Psychrobacter arcticus 273-4: one gene and its partner. Each later gene encodes a partner of the first gene's protein in a complex. Links are inferred from orthologs where the notes say so. Each region holds a gene or a part of one and is shown in the gene's direction. Other genes may lie near its edges.

The links. The genes of interacting proteins can lie anywhere in the genome.
Region 2: the proteins of dnaX (region 1) and dnaN are in contact, whole or in part, in a cryo-EM structure (PDB 8GIZ), measured with the Escherichia coli proteins. The link is inferred for Psychrobacter arcticus 273-4 from one-to-one orthologs.

What each region holds. Positions count from the first base shown.
Region 1 is NC_007204.1:1,252,256-1,257,578, forward strand. Bases 1-2,929 are described here. They hold dnaX (DNA polymerase III subunit gamma/tau), read left to right. Parts: upstream 1-481; coding sequence 482-2,377; downstream 2,378-2,929. Other genes in these bases: lysS (lysine--tRNA ligase), read left to right, coding at 1-255; PSYC_RS05510 (LysR family transcriptional regulator), read left to right, coding at 2,612-2,929. Also shown: more of PSYC_RS05510, read left to right, coding at 2,930-3,511; PSYC_RS05515 (aspartate aminotransferase family protein), read right to left, coding at 3,666-4,847; PSYC_RS05520 (DNA gyrase inhibitor YacG), read right to left, coding at 4,911-5,108; PSYC_RS05525 (DUF938 domain-containing protein), read left to right, coding at 5,312-5,323. UniProt on the Escherichia coli protein: Part of the beta sliding clamp loading complex, which hydrolyzes ATP to load the beta clamp onto primed DNA to form the DNA replication pre-initiation complex.
Region 2 is NC_007204.1:283-5,206, forward strand. Bases 1,124-3,930 are described here. They hold dnaN (DNA polymerase III subunit beta), read left to right. Parts: upstream 1,124-1,842; coding sequence 1,843-3,018; downstream 3,019-3,930. Other genes in these bases: dnaA (chromosomal replication initiator protein DnaA), read left to right, coding at 1,124-1,683; recF (DNA replication/repair protein RecF), read left to right, coding at 3,181-3,930. In the rest of the region: more of dnaA, read left to right, coding at 238-1,123; more of recF, read left to right, coding at 3,931-4,395; gyrB (DNA topoisomerase (ATP-hydrolyzing) subunit B), read left to right, coding at 4,897-4,924. UniProt on the Escherichia coli protein: Confers DNA tethering and processivity to DNA polymerases and other proteins. Acts as a clamp, forming a ring around DNA (a reaction catalyzed by the clamp-loading complex) which diffuses in an ATP-independent manner freely and bidirectionally along dsDNA.

The sequences.
Region 1 (5,323 bases):
GCGAATGGCTTTAGTGAGCTGAATGATCCTGCGGATCAGGCTGAGCGTTTCCTTGGTCAAGTGGCTGAAAAAGACGCTGGCGATGATGAAGCGATGCACTTTGATGCAGAATATATCGAGGCATTGTCTTATGGCTTACCGCCGACTGCTGGTGAAGGTATTGGTATTGATCGCTTGGTAATGCTATTGACAGACTCTGCCAGTATTCGTGATGTGATTTTATTCCCACATATGCGCCGTAAGCTTGAGGGTTAAAGATATAGTTGAAATACTTTAAAGTCGCTACCGTATTGCTGGTGTAAATTTTTTGCAGCCTCTGTCTGCGTAGGCACAGCAAGCAAGAAAAATTTGCACCAGCAGTACGTATTGTATCTATATTACTTTTCACCGACTATAGTTCGCTTGCCATAAGCCCATGCTAGTACTAAATCGCTGATTTGATGCTTTACTTATATACTTACGACCCACATTGGCATTCATTATGACGCAGCAATATCAAGTTTTAGCCCGCAAATACCGACCCAAAAACTTTCACGAGTTGATCGGGCAAACGCATGTCTCACAGGCACTGATTAATGCGATTGATTATAATCGTCTACATCATGCTTATCTATTTACAGGTACGCGCGGAGTCGGTAAGACGACCATTGCCCGTATTTTGTCTAAGTGTTTAAACTGTGATACGGGTATTACCAGTACCCCATGCGGCGTGTGTGATAATTGCGTAGCGATTGATCAAGGGCGTTTTATTGATCTGATTGAGATTGATGCGGCTTCTCGCACCAAAGTTGAAGACACGCGCGAGCTACTTGATAATGTGCCGTATGCGCCAAGCCAAGGTCGCTATAAAGTGTACCTGATTGATGAGGTGCATATGCTGTCGACACACAGTTTTAATGCGCTTCTTAAGACTTTGGAAGAGCCGCCTGAGCATGTCAAGTTCCTATTAGCAACTACTGATCCTCAAAAGCTGCCGATTACTATTATCTCTCGCTGTTTACAGTTTGTATTGCGTCCTTTATCGCAGAGTTTACTCAGTGAGCATTTAGCCAATGTCTTAACCCAAGAACAAGTAGGCTATACGCAGCCTGCACTTTGGCAATTGGCCAGTGCGGCAAAAGGTTCGGTACGTGATGCCTTATCGTTGACTGACCAAGCCATTGCTTTTGGTCAAGGTGCGCTTGATGATGTGACCGTTAATTCGATGCTTGGCTTGATTGATGCGGCCGATTTAGTCAGCTTAATTACAGATATTTATCATCATGATAAACCTGCTGTTGCTGCTCATATTGAGCAGATGCGTGCGCAAATGGTCGATGCATCTAGTATGTTTGATGGACTCGCTGAGCTATTGCATCAGTTGGCATTGTGTCAGCTGCTGCCCGAAGTCGCTCTCAACGTAAATGAAGCGCAAGCACAGCATATTAATCAGCTTGCCCAGCATATGAGCCCTGACGTATTACAGCTTTATTATGAAATCGTGGTACAAGCACGTGAAGGCGTCAAGCTTGCCAGTACGCCTATGCAAGCGCTTGAGATGTGTATTTTACGTCTTTTGGCTTTTCGTCCTTTGCCGGTTGATGAGATACTAGTCAAGGTACCTGATAGTACGGTAACGGCTATAGAGCATTATAGTCCCACCATCTCTAGCACTACATCAGCCACCACTACTGAGCCAGTGCCATCGTCATTAGAATCACAAGCCCAAGCCGATAATATCATTTATGACAATGCTGATATCAGTGTCAGTGAGAAAAACAGGGTTGGGGCTGATAATATTGTTAATCAAAATGAGCAATATCACTCAAATGACCCTGCTAGTGAATCAAGCCAGTACAATGATTATAGCGTTCATAACAGTTTAGAGTTATCTAGCAATCAGCTTGAACCCGTTGTTGAACCCGTTATAAATGATTCTCAATTATTTAGTCAGCCTGAAGACCCTCGTGCGCTTCTACGTTGTCCGCCGCAAGAATTGATAGGTGAGTGGACAGCAGAAAAATGGGACTATTGGCTGCAAACTGCTCGTGAAGCCGGTAGTTTAGCTCAAGATGAATTGGCGCTTGCGCGTCAGGGTATGATGACAGGCAGTTGTAATGCCGAAGCCGTCTTTGTCACAGCAGTCGATAGTAAGCATTTGCAGGCAACGTTTGAGCAGCTAGCGACAAAGATGCAGCTACAGTTTCCTGCTGCTGCCATCAGTTTACGAATTGATAGCAGTATTATGCAAGCCGATGATAAAACCCCAGAGCGTCGTCAACAAAAACGTCTCGTCCAAGCCAAAACAGTAGCAGAGTCAAGATTGTTTAATACACCAGTGATGCAATATTTAACCGAGCGCGGCGAAGGCAAAATGGGCAAAGTTCAGTTATATTAAACAGTCGTAAATTTATTGATTGGTTATTTATAAAAAGTAACCCTTTATTAAAACTATCGTATATATTAAAACATCAAGGTAATATTGCTCTATCACCTTGATGTTTTTGCTTTTATTGACTGAGAAATGCTTATATCTTACTCTGAATTTAATATTAAAAAACTGTAAGATTTATCATTATCCGTTATAATGGTTAAGTTATATTAACAACTAAAAAGCAGCTTGGATGAGAATATGTTAGATAATTTACGTGGTATGGCTGTGTTTGCTAGTGTGGTCGGACACGGCTCCTTTAGTGGTTCAGCTCGCGAGTTGGGTATTACTACCAGTGCAGTCAGTCAGCAAATACGTTCTTTAGAGAACACGCTCGGTGTGGTGTTATTGCATCGCTCAACCCGTAAGCTTAGCTTAACAGAAGCGGGTGCCAGTTTTTATGAAGCGGCAAAAGATGTGGTAAGTGCTGCAGAGCAAGGTCGAATAAAAGTCAATCAATTACGTGACGAGCTGGCAGGTAGCTTGCGTATTGCAACGACCCCTGAGCTTGGTGTCAATCATATTTTACCTGCACTATCGACTTGGATGTCAGCGCACGACGACCTTAGTATCACCTATTTTGCAGACAATAATTATATTGATATGATTGATGAGCGGATCGATATTGCGGTACGTATGAGCCCTAATATCAACGACTCAACTTTGAGCAATCATCCATTATCTGATGTGCGTCAAATGTTGGTGGCTTCACCACAATATTTGCGTCAGCATAAAAAAATCGAAACGCCAAAAGATTTGGCAGATCATCAGCTTATCTGCATTGATATCATGAAGGATGCAAATAATGTTGAGCTCACTCAGACTGAGACTGGTAAAAAAACACGTATCAAAATGACTTCGCGTATCCATACTAATAATGTCTTTATGGCCATGACCATCGCCAAAGAAGGTCATGGCATCCTTAGAATGATGGAAATGGATGTCAAAAAGGAGCTGGAATCTGGCAATTTGGTCGAAGTTTTGACCGGCTACCAGATGCCAAGTTTTGTGCTTTATGCTGTTACCTTAAACCGTGAGCAACAGCCTGCAAAAATCACCCGCTGCTTAGAGGTATTAAAAAAATATTTCCATGCAAACTAAGGCTTAATTTATTTAAATGCCAATGCAGCTGATTGATTAGTAACAAGAAAAAGCCTATAGATAATTTATCTATAGGCTTTTTCTTGTTAGCAATTTCAGAATACTTTAATTGAAATTGCTAAGGTTATGTTCAAATGCTTTTGCATAATTGCTTTTAAAAAGAGGGTTTCAATAAGTTAACGAGGCGCTCTACCACTTGTGAGCTTTCATCACGGCTCATATTGAGTGGTGGTAGCAGACGAATGACATGAGCGCCCGTGACGTTGATGATGAGTTTTTGCTCATCACGCGCGCGATCGACTAAATTACTACAGTCCATATCTTCAGGCAAGGCAATCCCAATCATCATTCCAGCGCCGCGACTGCTTACGCCATATTCTCCAAACGCATCAACCATGCCATCACGAATGAACTGTCCCTCAGTGACTGCGTTTTTCATGATATCACTGTTAGCCAATACATCATATACGCTATGTACCACGCGACTGGCTAACGGTGTGCCGCCATAGGTTGAGCCATGACTACCAGCGCCAAACAAGCCATTAGCGCGACCACGTACCATACAGGCACCAACGGGGAAGCCATTGCCTAAGCCTTTAGCTGTCGTTAATACATCAGGGCGTGCACTGCTGTGCTGATAAGCGAAATATTTACCCGTACGTCCATTACCTGTTTGCACTTCATCGAGCATGAACAGCCAATTATGGGTGTTGCATACGGCTTGTATCTGCTCAAGGTAACTAAAGCCGTTGGACGCCGTATTAAGACCGCCTTCACCTTGAATAGGCTCTACAAATACCGCGCAAATATCCTCATAATCATGAGCTGCTTGCTCAATGGCGGCAATATCACCAAATGGCACACGGATAAAATCATCATCTAAGGTATAAAAGCCTTCGCGCGCTTTAGGATTTGCCGTAGCGGATAATGATAATAAGGTACGACCGTGGAAAGATTGCTCCATCACAATAACTTTTGGGCGTTTAAATCCTTGCTGATGCGCATATAGCCGTGCCAATTTTAGTGCCGCCTCGTTTGCTTCAGCGCCACTATTGGCAAAAAACACACTGTCCATTTGCGCCGCATTGCATAATGCTTCACCAGCACGCTCTTGCCAATCGATACCAAATAAATTACTGGTATGAACCAACGTCGCTGCCTGCTGCTGAATAGCATCGGTTACTTGCGGATGGCAATGCCCTAATCCACACACCGCGATTCCGGTCAATGCATCTAAATAAGGTGTCTCATCTCGAGTATACAGCCAGCTTCCTGAGCCGCGGGTAAAACTAATAGGTTGACGAAGATAGGTGGGCATCAAGTAAGTAGCAGACATGTACAGCATCCTTGAAATAATAAAGTGATGAAAGTAAGAGGGTAAAGTGCTTAAGGCTTGCGGTTATAGCTCATCAGAAAACGGCGTCGACTCCGAAGGCAAGGTATAGTCCTCATTTGCCCATGCGCCAAGATCAATCAGCTTGCAGCGATGACTACAAAACGGCTTATATTTATTGTCTTGCCACAGCGTTTGAGTGCCACAACGTGGACAAGGATAAGTTTTGGGTGAAGGGCTCGAGCTGGGAGTAGATTCAGTCATAATAAAAGTAGGTAAATCCTTGGTTTTATCAATAAAGTATTGTTCAAAAACAGTTGATTATTCAGTCATAGCGTTATTAATTTGCTTGAGAGTGCTATTAGTCGATAGATAATCAATATCGCGATATTACTATTGAGCTACATTGACTATATAATAGCATGCAGTCGAATAATGACAAATGACAAATAATTTAAGGACAGCAAATGACTGACAAT
Region 2 (4,924 bases), 1.3 Mb from region 1 along the record:
TCACAATCCTTATTTATCCACAAAACTATCCACAGCCTTATCCCCAAAAAACAAGGTGTTATCCACAGGGGTTTGTGTTAGATTAGCCACCAACTGGATGTATGATTTCAAGTGCTCTGACTATAGAGACTCTTAGCTAAGAAAAAAGTTACTCTATGAGTAAGGATTCACTGATTTTCACAATAAAAAAATTGTTTTTTTGACAAAATATTTTGGACTATAGGGTTAGTAATTTTCATGATAGACACAGCAAATATTTGGGATAAATGCTTAAACGACTTACGGTATCATGTTAAAGATAACGTGTTTACCATGTGGTTAAGGCCGCTATCCGCTCATCAAGAAAATAATAGTTTGATTATTCTTGCACCTAATGATTACTTTGTAACTTATATTAAAAAGAATCACTTAGAGGATATTCAGCAGCTGGTTACTAAGCATAGTCAAGGAAGTATTGAGGAAGTTATTGTACGTGTTGATAATGCTGGTCGTGATACCGATGATGGTAGTTCGCTACAATCAGGATCTTTATTTGCAGAAGATGCCCTCCCCTCTTCTCCTGCAGATTATAAATTCGAAACCATCCATCATAATAATGCCAAAGCAGATATCGACGCCAATATGCGTCATGCAGAAATGGTTGACTCTGCTGATGCAAAATCCTTAAGTTATTTAAATCCTGACTTTACCTTTGAGACTTTTGTCACAGGTAAGTCTAATAACCTTGCTTATAAGGCTTGTTATGAGCTTGGCAAACGTCAATCAAAAAACCGTCATAACCCTTTATTTATATATGGACCTTCGGGTTTGGGAAAAACGCATTTAATGCATTCTGTAGCTCATCGCTATTTAAAAAATAATCAGACTTTTTATTATTTCACTTCTGAAAAATTTATTAATCAATTGGTTTATTCATTAAGAAATAATAAAATAGAAGATTTTAAAAAGAAAATTAAAAAAGTAGATTTATTAATTGTAGATGATATTCATGTACTGGCTGGAAAGACAAAAAGCAGTAATGAATTTTTAACATTATTTGCAGATTTTACCAGCGGTGATAAACAATTGATTTTGGCTTCAGATAGGCATCCATCACAGATGACCGAATTTGATGAACGTTTTAGATCACGTTTTTCTTGGGGGTTGACGGTTGCTGTAGATCCACCTGAGATTGATACACGGGTACAAATTCTACAGAAAAAAGCAGCATCTTATGGCATGAGCCTTCCTAAAGAATGTGCGTTATTCATCGCTCAAAACGTCGTCTCTAACGTGAGACGTTTAGAAGGTGCATTGAACCAAGTCTTTGCTAATGCCAATTTAACAGGCGCTCCAATCACGCTTGAGATGGTGCAATACGCGCTAAAAGACATCGTTGCAATGCGCGTACAAGCCGTTAATATGGATAATATCCGTAAAGTGGTCGCTGAATATTATGATGTAACGATTAAAGATATGTTGGGACGCAAACGTACGCGTAGTATTGCTAGACCACGCCAAATAGCGATGGCACTATCACGGGAGTTGACTAGCGAGAGCTTTCCTGAGATTGGACAATCCTTTGGTGGACGTGACCATACGACAGTGATGCATGCTTGCGACAAGGTCAATGAGCTGCGAGCAGCAGACCCAGCGTTTGACAAGGATTACAAGACGCTAGCATTGATGTTGCAAGCGGGTTAGAAGGCTTTGCTATCACTATATTTTAGTGGGTAGATATGGTTTATAATATTGAAAATAAGCATACACAGACACCCAATGGATTATCGTCAGTAGACAAGGTGTTATTAAGCCATTATTTTATTTTTTTATAAAAAATCATTTAAATAAGAGTAACTAAGCATGCAATTATCGATCAATCGAGAGTCGTTACTAAAAGCCATTAACTTGATCGCCAAGGCTGCTGATAAACGCCACAATATGGTTATCTTGGGTAATATCAAGTTACAATTGTCTGAGTCAGAGCTGGTGTTAACGGCTTCTGATTTAGAAGTAGAGCTGACATCGACGTTGAAATTGCCTGCTGGCGCTTGTGTGCAAGCAGGTACAACGACGTTACCTGCGACTAAATTACGAGATATTTGTAAATCATTACCTGCTCAAGCCCAAGTAAATCTGACCACTCAAGAAAACGAGCGCTGCTTACTGACCAGTGGTAAAAGTCGTTTTACCTTGGGCACATTGCCTAGCGAAGACTATCCAAGTTTGGGTAACCCTGAAAATATCACGCCATTAACTATTAGCCGTAGCCGCCTTATTGATTTGATTCATAAGACTCAATTTGCGATGGCGATTCAAGATGTACGCTATTATTTAACAGGTATGTTGTTTGATGTATCGCAGCAGCAACTAACGACCGTTGCGACCGATGGACATAGACTGGCATTAGCACGTAGCGTTATCGATGTGAATGCTGATTTGAATATGCAGGCTATTTTGCCCCGTAAAGCGGTAATTGAGCTTGAACGTTTAGCTTCTGAGCTGGGTAAGATGCTTGGCGACCAAGATAATGCAGTTACCTTAAGTTTCGGTCGTGAGTTTCTGCAAGTAAGTTTGCCGTTCGGTGATGTGGATAGTGCCGGTCAGACCAGTCAAAATCTCATGGTGACTTTTACTGCGCGTCTGATCGATGGTAAATTCCCTGATTATCGCCGTGTGATGCCTAGTAATACCGATAAGCTGGCCTTATTCAATCAAGAGAAAATGATGGATGTGCTGCGCCGCGTAGCGATTTTAAGTAATGAAAAATCTCGCGGCGTGGTGTTTAATTTTGCAAGTGATGGCATGGTAGAAGTACGCGCTAATAATGCTGAGCAAGATGAAGCGGTTGAGATGATACAAGCCAAGTATCAAGGTGAACCAATGGAGCTGTCATTTAATGCCGCTTATTTACAAGACGTGCTGGGTGTTATCCAAGGTGATTTACAAATGCATATGAGTCAATCAAATGCGTCGGTATTGGTTAATCAGTTAAATGATGAGTTCCATCAGTATGTCATTATGCCAATGCGTATTTAGTCTGCTATTTAAAAAGATTGGGTGGTTAGGCTTTAACGCAAAATTTGAGTAGCTTTTCAAGCTCAAAATTGCTTTATAAGCTTAAAATTTAGTTCCTTATATTTATATTTTTAATGGTCTTTTGTTTATTAAAAAATAACTCTATAGGCGGCTGTCGGTATTATGATTGAACGTCTACAAATCTCATATTTGCGTAATTTAACGCCCATCAATTTAGCACCTGCTGCTTGCAACGTCATTATCGGCGCTAATGGCAGCGGTAAAACCTCGCTACTTGAAGGTATGTTTTTGCTATCAAGAGGTAAGAGTTTCCGCCACAATCAGCCCAAACGCTATATTCAGCATCATAAAGACGCCGCAACTGTACATGCTAAACTTAGTGATGGCCGTACTTTGGCTATCCAAAAGCAAGCAGACGCTACGACAATTTTACGTCTCAATCAAACCACGGTATACAATCAAAGTATTTTAACGGAGCAGCTTCCTACCTTGCTTATAGATCCATCGACGATGGACATGCTAGAGCAGGGCAGTGCCAGTCGTCGGCAGTTATTAGATTGGTTGGTGTTTCACATGAAACAAGGTTTTCATCCACAGTGGATTGCGTATCAGCGCTTATTAAAACAGCGCAATAGTTTACTCAAACAACGACGTCATTTGACTCACGTTCAGCTTGCTGAGCTTAGAGCTTGGGACAAAGGACTTGCCAGTCATGCAGCGCTGATTCATCACTACCGTGAAGCTATATTTGAAGCTTGGCAACCTTATTTTTCTGAGAGCATTGCACAGTTATTGCCTGCTTATGCTGAGCAATTAAGCTTGAGCTACAATGCGGGCTACGATACGAGTGTAGCGCTCGATATACAGCTTAATGAGCGCTTAGATCAGGATTTACAGTTGGGTTATACGCGTATTGGTAATCACCGCGCTGACATCCATGTGCATTGGCGCTCTATAAGACCAATACATAAGGCTAATGAGCACCTAAACTCACCTTTAGCAGCAGCAGCGGATTCGACTTTTAAGTTACCTATTTTGAAAGAGCAAGCGGCCAACATTTTGTCTCGTGGAGAGAAAAAATTGTTGATTACGGCATTGCGCTTATCACAATTACCACTTTTGCTTAACACTGGGAATGATCTAGAGGCATCTGTTAATGACGCTAAATTAAGCGCTACACCAGTGGTATTACTAGATGATATCACCGCAGAGCTGGATGATAGGGCGATAGAGATTTTATTATCAACCTTAGCACAGTTGCCATGCCAGGTATTTATGACCAGTTTGACCGATAGTATTTTACCTTTAGTGTATGAGTATTGGGAAAAACCCCAAGTGTTTCACATGAAACAAGGTAGTATTTTACCAGCTCAGTAGCTTTTATTAGGGTAATGATATCTTCGTTATTAATCCTTATTTTACGTCCTTAAGCGACCGTCTCCTTGCATACTTTACCCTCGTTTCATTCCACATTCTATTACTCATAAAACGTTCCCTAAACAGTGACTTACAGGCAAAAAAATGCTAAAATAGGGCTTTATTTTTGTCCTGTTCTCAGCAAGTTATCTTACCGTTTTATATAGAGGTTTATTATTGGTTGTAAGTGATTAAGTGATTGATAATTATAAAATTAATATAATTTCTATTAGGCTTTATGGTTTTAGAGGAAATCGCAGTAGGGGTTAAATAGAGTATGCCAACCTGACGTATTTTTAAATCTGGTTTTTTGCCTTGCTATCACCTTTTGAAAAACTTAAGTCAACCGTAATAAAGACAGAATTTGAGTAAAAAAACGATATTGTAGATAGCATCATTAAGTATCACCACTGTGGTGAGCTGATGATAAATAGCTGATAATGGCTAGATCAAGGAATGCACATGAGTGATTCATTACCTACCGACCACC